DNA from 4 places in the Mesorhizobium sp. RCAM 05104 genome. Region 3 is predicted to be linked to each of the others. Evidence: predicted binding sites of a transcription regulator. Region 3 holds the regulator's gene; each other region holds the start of a gene.
What was found. The regulator LexA, encoded in region 3, represses DNA repair genes until DNA is damaged. The targets are predictions, from matches to a motif close to TGTTCNNNNTGTGTTCNG.

Region 1 (3,867 bases), 1.6 Mb from region 3:
CATGTCCTCGCTGCGCGTCAAGGTGATCTGGCCGCTCGCCGCCGCGCTCGACATCGAGCCGTCGGCATTGATCGCCGACGGCAACGATGCCGTCAGCGATCTCTATTGCGTGCGCGCCAACAGCCGCCGCGCCATTCCCGTCAAGTCGGAAGGTATTGCCAAGGCGCTGCTGTCGCCGCCGGGTGCAACGTTGACCGGCATGCTGGTGACGGTGGAAGCCAGTGGCGGCACCGCCGAGGCCTATGCGCATGCCGGGCATGAATTCGGCTTCGTCCTGTCGGGAGAGGTCGAACTGGTGGTGGATTCCACAAACTACGTTCTGAAGAGCGGCGACAGTTTTGCCTTCAAGAGCACGCTTTTGCATGCCTTCCGCAATCCGGGTGCCGAGCGCTGCCAGATCCTCTGGGTCAACACCACGAAACCGTCCGAGGTTCGCGATGGCGCCTGATCCTCTCGTCCGGTTGCAAGCGGTCTCGAAGGTTTTTCCCGGCGGCATCGTCGGACTCGACGCCGTCGATCTCGACATCGTCCGTGGCGAGTTTCTCACCCTTCTTGGTCCATCCGGCTGCGGCAAGACAACCAGCCTGCGGGTCATCGCCGGGTTCGAAAGCCCGTCGAGCGGCAAGGTGTTGCTCGACGGCCGTGACATCACCGCGCTTCGGCCGTTCGATCGGCCCGTCAACACCGTGTTCCAGGACTATGCGCTGTTTCCGCACATGAACGTCGCTGAAAATGTCGGTTTCGGCCTCTCCCTGCGAAAGTTGTCCGGTGCCGAGCAGGCAAAACGCGTCGGCGAAGCCCTCGACATGGTCGGCCTTGCCGACAAGCTTGGCGCCCGCGTGTCCGAACTCTCGGGCGGCCAGCGCCAGCGCGTCGCACTCGCCCGCGCCATCGTCTGCGAGCCGCGCGTGCTGCTGCTCGACGAACCGCTGTCGGCGCTCGATGCGCATCTGCGCGAACAGATGCAGGTCGAACTGAAGCGGCTGCAGTCCAGCCTTGGCACCACCTTCGTCATGGTCACTCACGACCAGACTGAAGCGCTGTCGATCTCCGACCGCATCGTCGTCATGAACAAGGGCCGCATCGAGCAGATTGCGCCGCCGGCGACGCTTTACGACCGGCCCGCCACCACATTCGTCGCCAGCTTCATCGGCACGATGAACCTGCTGCAGTCGCGCTTTGTCGGCCGTGACGGCGATCGCTTGCGCTTCGCCGCCGGCGCTCTGCCGCTGGAAGCCATGCCGGAAAATGGCGAGGCCCCGAGCGCGGGGGCAATGCGCATCATCGGCGTGCGGCCGGAGGATCTCCTGGCGACGACCGAAGCCACGGCCGGCACGGCGCCGGCGCGCGTCAACAGCATCGTCTTTCACGGCCGGACCTTGCGCCTGCATGCCGAACTCGGGCAGGGCGTCCCGATCGTCATCGACGCCCCCCGCCAGGCCGAGGGGTTTCAATTCAGCGTCGGCGACGTGGCGCATATCAGTCTGCGTCGTGGCGCCAACTGCCCCGTGCTGCCGAGCTAGTCTCATCCGCGTCTCAAGGCTGCAGCCCAACTGCGCGCGGGACACGTTCGCGCCGTTCGGTGGTTACAAACAAAGTCTGGCAACGGCCGCGAACACGCCCACTAGGCGATTCATCCCGCCAATGCCGCAGCCCCGGCGTCCGTTCCATCTTTGCTTGATTTGTTCCCTATTTGTTCTATAATTCTCAACCGGATACAATTTGCCGGTCGAGTTCAGTTATGAGTGGGCAACCTGCATTCGGGACCGCCAAGAACGGTCAGACCTTTTTCCAATGGGAAGAGTTCGAGCGACATTTCGACGACCGGATCTTCTTCGCGATCCTTGCCGAGAGCGCTATCGCCGGCCCTCTCGCGCGGAAGGCTGTCGACCTGGATCGGGAGTTAGGGTTGCAAGGCTGGTTTGTTCCGGAAGATCACATCCATATCTCGCTCGTCGGTCTCGGTGACCATGACGGATTTCCACAAGAGTTGGTCGAAATCGCCTGCCGCATAGGCTCGATGATCGTTGCAAAACCTTTCGAGGTTTCGTTCGATCGCCTGTCGGCTTTTGGCGGCGGTTCGCTTGTTCTGCGCGGTGGCAGTGGCAGCAATCCGGCACTGCAAGAATTCTGGCGCAACCTCACTGCGCTGATTTCCGACAGCCCGTTGAAATGCTTTCTCACAAAATCCATCGAACCGCATGTGACGCTGCTTCGCGATGAAGCGCGTGTTCCCAAAATCCGCGAACGGTCGATTGATCCAGTCAGCTGGTTCGTGCGGGATTTTGTGCTGATCCACAGTCTTATCGGCAAGGGTGTCTACAAGGAGCGTGGACGTTGGCAATTGACCGGCCAGGACGATTCCCTGGCCGGTATGTGAGAAATCGTCGTCACACAGCCCCGCTATATCCATCGTCCTGACACGCCTTGTCAGCTATCGACCGGGCCAACGATGGCGGGCCGGCAAGCGCTTCCCTACTTCGAGTGCGTCCGAACAGGAGGAACACAAATGACCATCGCGGAAATTGCCAAGGATTTCACCGAACTCCTCAAGCAGGATGATCACAACGGTGCTGCTGAAAAATACAATGCCGAGGACATCGCCAGCTACGAAGCCATGGAGGGACCGATGGCCGTCAGCCACGGCAAGGAGGCCCTCAGGCAGAAAAGCCAAAGGTGGCACGAAAACCACGAGGTCCATGGCGGCTCGGTCGAGGGACCCTATGTCAACGGCGACCAGTTCGCGGTGCGCTTCACATTCGACATAACGCCCAAGGCCACCGGCCAGCGTGTCACCATGGACGAGGTTGGCCTCTACACGGTCAAGAACGGCAAGATTACCGAAGAGCGTTTTTACTACTGAGGCAGGAGATACCTCCGACTTCGGAGCCTGCTCTTCGCTTCGAGGTACAAGCATGGCGGCCGGGACGGCGTCCTGGCCGCCATGTGGCGTTCAAATCGTTTTCGCATACGCTGCAAGCTGATCGGCCACCGTGCCCCAGCCATCGAAGAAACCCATCTCCTCATGGTTCTTGCGGGTGGCCTCGTCGCGGTGGATGGCGGTGGCGGTGTAGCGCGTGCTCTCGCCTTCCCGCTGGAGGGAAATGACCGCGGTGATGAAGGGCTCGCCCGACGGCCGGTAACCTGGCAGCAGCGCATCCGTCCACACCAGCCGCTCGTTCGGCACGATGTCCAGATAACAGCAATGGCGGTCGTTGACTTCCTTGCCGTCGGGCGACTGCATACGTGTCCGGAACAGCCCACCGGGCCTGAGGTCGATCTCGCAGTCGGTGATCAGCCACGGCCTGGGCGTGAACCATTGCTTGACATGCTCCGGCTTCGTCCAGGCTCGCCACAGCAGCTCGCGCGGCGCGTCGATAACGCGCTCCAGCACGAGGTCCAGTCTGGGATCCGGCTTGAAAGGATAGCTCATTTTTCGTTCTCCTTCAGGGTCATCACATAGGCGTCGAACTGGTCGAGGCGGCGCTCCCACAACGTCCGCTGTTCCGCCAGCCAGTTCTCCGCGAGCCGCAGCGGCTCGGGCGCCAGTTGGTAGGTCCTTGTGCGGCCGATCTTTTCCGATCGAACCAGCCCGCAGCCTTCCAGCACCTTGAGGTGTTCGATGAAGGAGGGCAGGGCCATTTCGAAAGGCTGCGCCAGTTCGCTGACCGAAGCCGGGCTCCTGTTCAGCCGCTCGACAACGCGCCGTCGCGTCGGATCGGCAAGCGCGCGGAAGATGCCATCGATGGGCGGGGGGCTCGGATTTGCAGTCTGAAGGCTTGTCATTGGTCGATCCTGAGGTGCCATCAAAAGTGGCACAAAATACTTAGGAAAAATCCTTAGTATTGGCAATCCCCAAAATGCGAC
Region 2 (3,867 bases), 940 kb from region 3:
CAGGGACCAACGGCCGATGCCGGCTACGGACTGGGACCCAACCCATCCCGATGGAATCGGGATGGGTTCTATCAAGGATCACAGCCGTGCCGACCCTCGCCTCGCTCAGCCTGTCGAAGGGGCTGGCTGCGCCCCCGCCGTCTTGAAATAACGGGCTGCGTCTTTCGCCATCCGGCCTGTGCACCAGCGTGCGTATGCATTCGCAAAGATCAGGCCAAGCCAACGGGCCGGCGCCGCTTCCGGCAGGTCGTATTCGATGAAGACCCGAAGCCGGGACCATTTCGCCTCGGGTGCTATTTCAAAACCCATCCGATAGCGGCCGACTACCCAGAGATTTGGTGTTCCGATGATTTCCCAGACCTTCAGTCTGGGAGGCATCCGGATCGTGACCACCTGTTCCGCAGACAGTGCAATTCCAAGTATTTTTCCATGGAAACCGAACTTGGAGCCGACCAAACGAGCTTTCCCTGCGTCGAACTCGTAGTCCATTTTCGAACCGAGCATCATCCAGGACGAGGCGCTCATGTGAGCCCCGAGGTGCCTGTGGTCGTCGAGATAGGCGAACACGGTCTCAGCCGTGGAGTCTATTGTGGCAGTAGCCTCGGTGGAACGCGAGAATGCCGGCATAATCTCACCTCCGGTTCATCCCCACGTTTCAGGGAAACTTGGGAAAAATCCGATCCTGTCGAATGAGACTTGGCAAACTAGCGCTACCCAAGGTGCACGGCATTGATTTGTGTCAAGCAGCGATGCGCAATCGGTGCCGTGCTGAACAGTGTTCTCGGCTTGGTGTGTCGGTGGCCTCATGGCGGCGTCTTGTACGTCGCTCATGAGCACCCGACTGGCGCGCTCCGGGCACGGCTCACAATTCCTTCTCCGCCAGTTCCCTGAACTCGTCGGGCACCGAGCGCGCCGCCTCCAGCGCAACCGTGCCGTAGCCGACCGCCTGCTTGCCGAAGCGTTGGCGGATTTTGTCGATGGCGCGGTCGGCGCCGAAGCGCGTCAGGCCCTTGCGCGTACCGGGCCGGCGCTTCTCGTCGGCGAGGCCGAGCGGCAGTTCGAGCTGCAACTCGGCGCTTTCCTCGAGATGCGAGACCGAGATTGCCAGCAGCGAGATCGTTTTCTCCTGGCGGTGGTCGGCGAGCACGCCGCGCACCAGATCGCCGGCGATCTCGGCCAGCATCGTTGTCGCCGAGATCGGCTGGTCAAGCGTGATCGAACGGGTAACGGCGCTGAGATCGGCGAAGCGCACGCGCACGGTCACGGTGCGGCCCGGCCGCGCCTTGGCGCGCAGCCGGCAGGCGACACGGTCGGCCAGATGCAGCAGAGTGGGCACGTAGACGTCGGCCACGGCCGGTTTGCGGCCGAGCGCCGACTGGGCGCCCGCGGAGCGCGCCCTGCGCTTCGTCTCCAGCTTTCGCGGGTCGCGGTTCCAAGACAGCGCGGCGAGCTTTTCGCCGGCCGCCGGACCGAGCAGGCGCGTCAGCGCGCCGCTGTGCGTCCGGGCCAGCTGGCCGATGGTCTCGACGCCGATGTCGGCCAGCCGCGCCTTGGTCGCCGGGCCGACGCCCCACATCAGCGAGACCGGCAAATCATGCAGGAAGGCCAGTTCGGTGCCGGGATGGACCACCACCAGCCCGTCGGGCTTGGCCACTTGCGAGGCGATCTTGGCCAGATGCTTGGTGCGCGCCACGCCGATCGAGATCGGCAGTCCGAGTTCGGCCCGGACGCGGCGGCGGATCGTCGTGGCGATCTCTTGCGGCGAACCGAACAGATGCGTGCAGCCGGCGACATCGGCAAAGGCCTCGTCGATGGAAATGCGCTCGACCACGGGTGTGAAATCGTCGAGCACCTTGATCGCCGCGTCGCCCAGCCGCTGGTAGTCGCCGAAATTGCCGCCGACGAAGATCAGTTGCGGGCAGAGCTCGCGGGCCTTGCGCCCCGGCATGCCGCCGCGCACGCCGAAGGCGCGCGCTTCATAGGAGGCGGCAAGCACGACGCCGCCGCCGACCGCGATCGGCTTGCCGCGCAGCGACGGATCGAGCAACTGCTCGACCGAGGCATAGAAGGCGTCGAGATCGGCATGCAGGATGGTGGCTGTCGTTTCCATGCCGACCATTCGCTCGCGGTGCACCGGCCGCATATCCGGAGTTGCTTATGAATAGGAACAAATAGAGAACAAAGATAGCTCGCTGTCAAGCTGATGAGACCGGCGTTGGCGGGCTCGGCGCTTCATTTCCTCCGCGCGGGAAAGCGCGGTGCCTCAGCCTGTCGACTGGCCGACATGCTCGGTCCGCAACGCCATTTTCATGCGATCGAGCGCTGCCTCGCCACCCGCCGCCAGGTCGTCGGCGATCCGGGCGAGCCTGTCGTCGGCGTTGCGGTGCTTGCTCCCCCAGGCGCCGAGCGTTGCGAGCACGGGCAGAAGGTCGATGCCGGCCTCGGTCAGCCGGTAGACCGTCTTCAGCCCATGCGTCGGGTCGTCGCTTCTGGTGAGGATGCCTTCGTCCTGAAGGGTCTGCAGCCGCTCGGCCAGCGTGCGCGACGAGATGCCCTCGTCGGACTGCAGGAATTCGCGAAAATGCTTTTTCCCGGCGAAGACCAGGTCGCGGATGATGAGCAGCGTCCAGCGGTCGCCGAGCAGTTCGAGCGACAGGTTGATCGGGCAGCCGGACTTTCTCCTGGTCGACATCGCTATGCTTCCATTTGTAAATCACTTTACTATTGACACCATTATCGGCATGCGTCAAATGGTTCCAAAAGTAAATCGTTTCCAACCGTGACGGCTCGCCAGGAGCACAATTTCGCGCGTCCCTTTGATCGCAAGCGAACGAGGAGAATGACGATGAGAAAGCTCATCCTTCAGATGCAGATGTCGGTCGACGGCTTCGTCGGCGCCTTCGAGGACCATCACTGGCAGCTGTGGGAATGGGGCGACGACAGCGCCTGGGACGACGAGCTGAAAAAGGACTTCAACGCCGTCTTCGCCGGTATCGACACCATCCTGCTGAGCCGCAAGATGGTCGAGGAGGGCTATCTGACCCATTGGGGCAACGCGGCGAGGAACTATCCGCGAGACCCTTTCCATGCCTTTGCGCAACGTGTCGTCGAGGTCGACAAGGTGGTGCTGAGCGACAGGCTCAAGGTCTCGCGGTGGGAACGCACCACGGTCGCCAGCGGCGACCTACCGCGCGAGGTGGACGCGCTGAAGAAGACCAACGGCGGCGATATCGCGGTGTTCGGCGGGGCGGGGTTTGCGTCGGCGCTGATCGCGGCCGGGCTGGTCGACGAGTTTCAGCTGTTCATCAACCCGGCGGTGCTGGGCGAGGGGCGCCGGATCTTCGACCTGCGCGGTTTCCAGAAGCTGCGCCTGCTCGGTTCGAAGGCCTATGCCTGCGGCATGGTGGTCAACCGCTACGCGCCGGCCGGCTGATACGGAATGCCGCGCGAAGGCATCGCGCGGCGGAAAATAGTGTTTGGGTGGAATCGCTTGCCCGCTTTCCTTCGTTTTCAAGATGCGGTCACCGGCGGAGCGGCCGCATCGGATCGCGGAGGCCACTTACCTGGCATCGTGAAAGATGATGCCGACGGTGTGGCGCATGCCTGAGCGCAGCCGGCTGACGCCGTGGCGCAAATTGACGCGGTAATTGCCTTTCGTTCCCTGCACCGGCCGATTGTGGACGGCGAAGGCAACCGCATCGCCCTGGCGCAGCGGCACCACTTCGACCCGGCTCTGCATGCGCGGCCGCTGCTCGGTCAGCGCGAATTCGCCGCCGGTGAAATCCTTGCCCGGCTCGGAGAGCAGGATCGCCACCTGCAGCGGGAAGGCGAGGTCGCCATAGAGGTCCTGGTGCAGGCAGTTGAAGT
Region 3 (3,867 bases):
CAGCATAGATGAAGGCCGGCGAACCGGGGCCGCCATTGAGGTACTTGTAGGTGCAGCCGACAGCGAAATCGGCATTGGCGCCGTCGAGCTCGACCGGCAAGGCACCCGCCGTGTGGCAGAGGTCCCAGACGATCAGCGCGCCGGCTTGATGGGCCTTGCGCGTCAGCGCCGCCATGTCGCGCAACTGGCCGGATTTGTAGTTGACGTGGTTGACCAGGATGACAGCGACGCGCTCATCGATCAGCTCTTCGATGGTTGGCGCATCGACGCCCTCGAGCCGCAGCACAGTGCCCGGTCGCGTCGATGCCACGCCTTCGGCCATATAGAGGTCGGTTGGAAAGCTGTCGCCCTCGGCGACGATGACCGACCGGTCTGGCCGCATGCCAAGCGCCGCGTGAAGCACCTTGTAGATGTTGATCGAGGTCGTATCGCAGACCACCGTCTGGCCAGCCGCGGCGCCGATCAGGCGTCCGAGCTGGTCGCCGAGCGCGACCGGCATGTCGAACCAGCCGGCGGTGTTCCAGGCACGGATGAGGTCGTGCGCCCATTCTTGTGTCGCGGCCTTCTGGATCTCGTTGAAGACGGCCGGTGAAGCGGCACCCAGCGAATTGCCGTCGAGATAGATCACCCCTTCCGGCAAGACGAAGCGATCGCGCATGGAGCGCAGCGGATCCGCGGCATCCATCGCCTCGATTGTTGCGAGATTGGGAATTGCATTCATGATCGATGTCCTCCGCGCACAGGCACGTCCAAATGAACACGACAGGTGAAGTCGGCCGACCGATCATGCGCAGTCTGCCGGATTGTGTCAAATATTATATATAATTTACACCATGGAAGGCTTTCATATATAATCTGGCGTCCAGTGCGTGGGATGGCAACGATGTTGGATGAAGGACACTCGAAGACTGAAGCGGCCTACAGGCTGCTGCGCCGCGATATCCTCACCACCCGCCTGAGGCCCGGCGCGCCGCTCAAGCTCAGCACGCTGCGCAATAGCTATGGCATTGGCTGGACGCCGTTGCGCGAAGCGCTGTCGCGACTGGAGGCGGAGCGCCTGGTGACTTCCATCAGCAATCGCGGCTTCGCCGTCGCTGCGGTCTCGCGCACCGAACTCGAAGATCTGTCACGCGCCAGGCTGGTGATTGAGCTGCCTCTGCTCCAGGAATCGATCGAGAAAGGCGGCCATCAATGGGAAGATGCCGTCGTCACGGCCCACTACCGGCTGTCGCGCTGCAAGACGGCGGTTGATGACCCTTCAGATGAAGTGGTCGACGGATGGGACGAAAAGCACGAGGCTTTCCACGCGGCGCTACTCAGCGCGGCAACATCCCCCTGGCTGCTCAACTTCCAGTCCACCATCGCGGATCAGTTGCGTCGCCATCATCGCTTCCTGGGCCTTGCGCCAACCTTGCGGGCGGCCACCGGCCAGTTGCATGGCTATGAGGAGGCCATGGAGGCGTTGCGCCAGGCTGTCGCGATCGAACATCACACCGCGCTCATGGAAGCAGCGCTGGATCGTGACATCGAACGCGCGAAAGCGCTGATGACGGTGCACATCGGCTATACGCTGCATGTCTATGTCCATGCCGGTGACGGCAGCCCAAACAAGCGGTGAGGTAGACGAACTGAGGCAAAAGCCGACATAGGAATTTCTCGGGCAAGAGTTGGCGTTTTGGCTTCGTTTCGTTCACGGCGGGCGAACGATTGGTGAAAGTGAAAAAGCAGCTTCCCGACGTCTCTGGGCGATTGAGGCCAAGCCTCGGCACACGCTGGTCCACAGGCCGTTAACCATAACAATTTCAACGCGTGCAAGTGCACTGTGGCGGCGGCCGGCCGGGGATCACGGCCCGCTGCCAGGCGCCAAATAATTTCAGCCGTCTTAACAAATTCACTAAACTTTAAACGGTTGCGGAACACAACTGGAACAGATAGTGTTTGTTCTGGGTTTGTTTTTCGATTCTGGTTCAAACCTTCGTTCAATGCCTCGGGGGCCGCCATGCTGACGCGCAAGCAACATGAACTGCTGATGTTCATCCATGAACGGCTCAAGGAAAGCGGCATTCCGCCATCCTTCGACGAAATGAAGGAAGCGCTCGATCTCGCTTCAAAATCCGGAATTCATCGACTGATCACGGCGCTCGAGGAACGCGGCTTCATTCGCCGGCTGCCGAACCGGGCGCGCGCCCTGGAAGTGCTGCGGCTGCCCGATTCGATCGCGCCCGGCCTCAACGCGGCGCGCAAATTCTCTCCAAGCGTCATCCAGGGCAGCCTCGGTCAAGGCGGCGGCCTTGGCCGGCAGATCAAGCCGGCGTCTTCACGCATGCCCTCGGCCGGCAATGACGACGACGTGGTCTCCGCGGTGTCGATCCCGGTGATGGGTCGCATCGCCGCCGGCGTGCCGATCGACGCCATCCAGCATCAGACGCATTCGATCTCGGTGCCGCCGGACATGATCATGGGTGGCGAGCACTATGCGCTGGAGGTCAAGGGCGACTCGATGATCGAGGCCGGCATCTTCGATGGCGATACGGTCATCATCCGCAATGCCGATACCGCAAGTCCGGGCGAGATCATCGTGGCACTGGTGGACGACGAGGAGGCGACGCTGAAGCGGTTTCGCCGCAAGGGTGCCTCGATTGCCCTCGAAGCCGCCAATCCGGCCTACGAAACACGCATTTTCGGACCGGACAGGGTCAAGGTGCAAGGCAAGCTCGTTGGGCTGATCAGGCGCTACTGATCAGTGCTGGTGACCGCCTTTTCAGGGTTGCGATAGGGCGGCAGGCCCCTCGCCTCGCGTGAGAATTTGCGCTGGGTGTGCCAAGGTCGATATGGCCTGTTCACAGCGAAGCTGACCGTTGCTGGCATGATTGCCGATCGACGATCGAAGAAGACGGCCGCACTGCCTTTGCGGGCGAGTTGCCGCTTGGTGATGACCAGAACCAGCGGATTGTGACAGGGATCATAAGCTGTCGCGTCATTGATGACGATCAGTTCCGCGAAGCCGCAGGCCTTCCACGCGTCCTTGCGATCCTCGACTTGCGCAATGATAGCGCCAGACGGGTGCCTTGCGAGACATACGCCGGCGGTGCAGTAGAAAGGCGCTCCCGGCGGCAGTTCGGCGGAATCCGCGATGTCGAATTGTCCGTCTCCCTTGTCGAACACCTCCGGCACGACGACGGTTTCGGATGCCAGTGCGCGTTTCCAGTTGTCGACGGTGAATTCGTTCGGACGCGCCCGGCTGACCGCGAGTTCGCCGCCGCCGATCGGCAGCGCCACTAGCCTCGCGTCCTCCGAGATCAGCACATCCGGCGCGCGCGTATCCGAAACGGTCAACAGGCCGGCAAGCGCGAATGGCAGAGCCAGGAGCCGCAGCCACGTTGTCGCCATCGTCGCGATGACCAGGGCGATCGCCACCAGCAGCACGGATTGCTGTGAAATCAACCCGACGGCATCGATCGGTGAGCGTTCCGAGATCCACGCCGACAAGGCGATCATCGCGGACAGGCCTTTGCCCATCACATAGAGGAAGGGACCGTCGACGCCGAACGGCATCGCCAGCGCGCTGAGGACGGCGAAAGGCATCACAACCAGCGAGACGATCGGCATGACGGCCAGATTGGCGAACAGGCTGAGCGGCGACACGCGCTGGAAATGCCAGATGGCGAAGAGCGCCGTCGCGCTGCCGGCGATGATGGAGGTCATGGCAAGGCCACCCATCGCCAGCAGGAATTTTCGCGTCAGGAAACTGGGCAATGACCGCTTTGGCGGCGGCGGTCTCGTCTTTCCCGCACGATGATCCGACCAGCCGGCATAGGCACCGACCAGCGCCGCGGTCGCGGCGAACGACATCTGGAAGCTTGGGCC
Region 4 (3,867 bases), 2.6 Mb from region 3:
GCCGGCGGCTTCGGCTCGGCGCGATAGCCGAGGCCTTTCAGGATTTCTTCCATGTCGTCGGCGGTGGCGCCGAGGATCGACATCATCGGCGGCGTCACCATGAAGGACTGGCCGTCATACGCACCGTCCGGCCGCTGGCCGAGACCGGGTTTCCAGTTGGTCGCCGGACGGATCAGGTCCGCCAGCCGCTCCAGAATGTCGATGCGCACGGCGCGGCGGCCGAGATTGCGGTAGCCGGCGAGCTTGTAGAACGTCTTGTCGAAGGTCGGGTCGATAACCACCGAGGTGCGGCCGGAAGCGAGCGCATGGACCACGTCGCCAAAGCCGGGCTTGTCCTTGCCGTCATTCTTCAGCGCCCACAGCAGCGTCACTAGTCCGGCCGGTGCCGGCTTGATCAGCGCCGGCACGAAGACATGATAGGCGCCGAAGCGCACGCCAAGCCGGCGAAGCGCGGCACGGCCCTCCTGGTCGAGCGACTTCATCTCCTCGGCGATGTCGCGGCGGTTTATAAGGCCAAAATTCTCGACAAGCTGGAAAGCAATGCCACGGCCTATGCCGGAAATCTGGTCGGCGTTCTTCAGGTCGACCAGCGGCTTCAGCAGCGTTTCGATCTGGAAATTGACGAAACGCTCGGCACGCGCCGCGACCTTGTCGCGCGCCGGGCCGGTCAGTTGTTCGTCGGCCAGCAGCACCAGGCGGGGCTTCAGCGCGTCTTCGCCAGCGACCAGCGTGCCGATCGGCGCGCCGATCCAGCGCAGCGTGCCATCCGAGCCGAGCGCGATATCGCCATTGGCGCAAGCGCCGAAGCGTTCGGCACGCGCCTCGAATTCGGCGGCCAGCGCCTTCTGGGCGGCGGTGCGTACCGCCTTGGCGTCCTCGCCGCCGGCGCTCTGGTCGGCGGTGAAGCGGAACCCTTGCAACTCGCCGACATGATGGCCTTCGACAAGGACGGTTCCGGTTGGGCTTATTTCGGCTTCAGGCATGGTATTTTCTCTAAGGCGCCGCATGAGGACGGAAGTCCTGCGGTCTACGAAGCGTTTCGTCAACCGCTCATGCAGCGCATCCGACAATCTGTCTTCGATTTCGCGCGTCTTTTCCTGCCAGTGTGCCTGATCGGCCAGCCAGCCGGGCCGGTTCGACACGAATGTCCAGGTGCGGATCTGGGCGATGCGATGGGACAGCGTGTCGATGTCGCCCTCGGTGGTGTCGGCGCGGCGCACCTGCTCGGCCATGTAGTTCTCGTCGACATGGCCATGCCGGGCGAGGTCCATGTAGATGGAGGCGATCAGGTCGGCATGCTGGGCCGGCGCTATCTTGCGGTAATCGGGCAGGGCACAGGCTTCCCACAGCAGCGCCACGCGTTTGGCATCGGTGGCAAGTGCGCGGATGTCTTCGTCGCGCGACAGATATTCAAGTGCCTGGGCATCGACCGCCGGCAGCGCGCGGGTCAGGCCTTCGACCGGGGCGTTGGTCTCGATCGAGCGCTTCAACGTATCGAGGCTGGCGAAGTCGAAATGCGCGGTACGCCACTGCAGCACCTTCACCGGGTCGAAATCATGGCCTTCGATCTTCTTGACCAGATCCTCGTCCAGCGGATCGACCTGGCCGGTGACGCCAAAGGTGCCGTCGCGCAGATGCCGGCCGGCGCGGCCGGCGATCTGGCCGAGCTCGGCCGCCGACAGGTTTCTGTATTGGAAGCCGTCGAACTTGCGGTTCTGGGCGAAGGCGACGTGGTCGAGATCGAGGTTGAGGCCCATGCCGATGGCGTCGGTGGCGATGAGATAGTCGACATCGCCGGACTGGAACAGCGCCACCTGCGCGTTGCGGGTGCGCGGGCTAAGCGCCCCGAGCACGACGGCGGCACCACCTTGCTGACGGCGGATCAGCTCGGCGATGGCGTAGACCTCGTCGGCGGAGAAGGCGACGATCGCCGTGCGGCGCGGCAGGCGCGTCAGCTTCTTCGAGCCGGCATAGGCCAGATGCGACAGCCTTGGCCGCGTCACCACCGAGACGCCCTTCAGCAGGCGCTGGAGGATGCCCTGCATGGTGGCCGCGCCCAGCAGCAGCGTCTCCTGGCGGCCGCGCAGATGCAGGATGCGGTCGGTGAAGATGTGGCCGCGCTCGAGGTCGCCGGCAAGCTGCACCTCGTCGATGGCGACGAAGGCGGCGTCGGTCTCGCGCGGCATCGCCTCGACGGTGCAGACCGAATATCTGGCGCCGGCCGGCTGGATCTTTTCCTCGCCGGTGATCAGCGCGACCTTGTGAGCGCCGACCTTTTCGCAGACGCGAGCGTAAACTTCCCGCGCGAGCAGCCTGAGCGGCAGGCCGATGATGCCACTCTCGTGCGCCACCATGCGCTCGATGGCGAGATGGGTCTTGCCGGTGTTGGTCGGCCCAAGCACGGCGGTCACGTCGCGTCCCGACAAGATCAGCGGCTCAGTGTGTTTCGGCTGGATGTTCATCGACCTGGAAATAAGGCTTTCTGGCCTCTCGTTGTCGGGAGCGTGCCTCGAGTGGCGCGTATGACAGCCGACACATAGGGATTTAGCGCGCGAAGCGAAAGCGGAATGTTCCGGCGAGGGCCCGAAGGCGGTCCTGTCAAGCTCTCAACCGGCCGCGGATTAACCGTTGGAACGAGTCTGGAACGAATCGGCGACGAATCAGTGACTCGTCCTGATTCAGGTTTTGTTCACGGCTATATGTGGATTTTGCGACCGCGACTCTTACCACATGCTGAATCGCCGAACTGGCCCGTTTCATGCAAGGCGAGCCCCGACGTTAACTTTTGCCGGTGAACGACTGCAACGTTCTGGTTCGCCTCATCCAAGATAATGAAATTGTTGGTCTTTCTTAATTCGCGTTAAGGATCCGGCAGGCGATTCCGGCCGCTATCGTTAACGTTCCGCTCAAAGCCGGAACGAATCGGCGACGAATCAGCGATCGCGGAATATTCCTGTTTTGTTCACCACAATATCTTGTGTTGTAAACAGGTTATCCACCGAGAATCCACAGGTTTGCGGACGAGTTTCGCACAAGAGGTGTCACCGCCGTTAACCTTTGCGTGCCGGATTGGATCATCGCCCCGCAGCGGGGCCTTCACGGCAGCCGGGCTGCCTTAAAAACGGACCGGTTCCCGATCCGCCTGTCGCAGTGCGATTGCCTGTATGAGGCCGTTGTCCGGGTTTCAGGCGAAGTACTGGCCGCCATTGGCTGAGATGGTCGAGCCGGTGATGAAGCCGGCATCGTCGGAAGCGAGGAAGACGACGCAGCGCGCAATCTCTTCCGGCTCGCCGAGGCGGCCGACCGGGATCTGCGGGATGATGCGCTCGTTGAGCACCTTCTCGTCGATTGCCTTGACCATCTCGGTGGCGATGTAACCGGGGCAGATGACATTGACGGTGATGCCGGCTCGAGCGCCTTCCTGTGCAAGCGCTTTCGAAAAGCCGATGTCGCCGGCCTTGGCGGCGGAATAGTTGACCTGGCCGGCCTGACCCTTCTGGCCGTTGATCGACGAGATGGTGATGACGCGGCCGAACTTACGGTCGCGCATGCCGCTCCACAGAGGATGCGTCATGTTGAAGACGCCCGACAGGTTGGTGTCGATGACCTCTTTCCACTGTTCGCGCGTGATCTTGTGGAACATGGCATCGCGGGTGATGCCGGCATTGTTGACCAGCACCGAGATCGGGCCGAGATCGGCTTCGACCTGTTTGATGCCGGTGGCACAGGCGTCGTAGTCGGCGACCGACCATCTGTAGACCGGAATGCCGGTCTCGGCCTTGAATTTCGCCGCCGCATCGTCGTTGCCGGCGTAGTTCGCGGCAACCGAATAGCCGGCGTTCTTCAATGCGATCGAGATCGCCGCGC

Region 1: the regulator LexA is predicted to act here: its motif matches at 1,684-1,701, upstream of AC56QP_RS07130 (2'-5' RNA ligase family protein).
Region 2: the regulator LexA is predicted to act here: its motif matches at 2,164-2,181, upstream of dinB (DNA polymerase IV).
Region 4: the regulator LexA is predicted to act here: its motif matches at 2,630-2,647, upstream of AC56QP_RS21160 (helicase-related protein).

Annotation. Positions count from the first base shown of each region.
Region 1 is NZ_CM185033.1:1,367,551-1,371,417, reverse strand. It holds gene AC56QP_RS07140 (cupin domain-containing protein) at 1-448, shown strand, start outside; gene AC56QP_RS07135 (ABC transporter ATP-binding protein) at 438-1,523, shown strand; gene AC56QP_RS07130 (2'-5' RNA ligase family protein) at 1,742-2,380, shown strand; gene AC56QP_RS07125 (SnoaL-like domain-containing protein) at 2,510-2,863, shown strand; gene AC56QP_RS07120 (SRPBCC family protein) at 2,954-3,433, opposite strand; gene AC56QP_RS07115 (ArsR/SmtB family transcription factor) at 3,430-3,786, opposite strand.
Region 2 is NZ_CM185033.1:6,006,662-6,010,528, forward strand. It holds gene AC56QP_RS29380 (SRPBCC family protein) at 106-627, opposite strand; gene dinB (DNA polymerase IV) at 863-2,110, opposite strand; gene AC56QP_RS29390 (winged helix-turn-helix transcriptional regulator) at 2,264-2,692, opposite strand; gene AC56QP_RS29395 (dihydrofolate reductase family protein) at 2,846-3,433, shown strand; gene AC56QP_RS29400 (2OG-Fe(II) oxygenase) at 3,560-3,867, opposite strand, start outside.
Region 3 is NZ_CM185033.1:6,948,325-6,952,191, reverse strand. It holds gene kynU (kynureninase) at 1-721, opposite strand, end outside; gene AC56QP_RS33925 (GntR family transcriptional regulator) at 884-1,618, shown strand; gene lexA (transcriptional repressor LexA) at 2,000-2,740, shown strand; gene AC56QP_RS33915 (ComEC/Rec2 family competence protein) at 2,734-3,867, opposite strand, start outside.
Region 4 is NZ_CM185033.1:4,326,049-4,329,915, forward strand. It holds gene AC56QP_RS21160 (helicase-related protein) at 1-2,462, opposite strand, end outside; gene phbB (acetoacetyl-CoA reductase) at 3,185-3,867, opposite strand, start outside.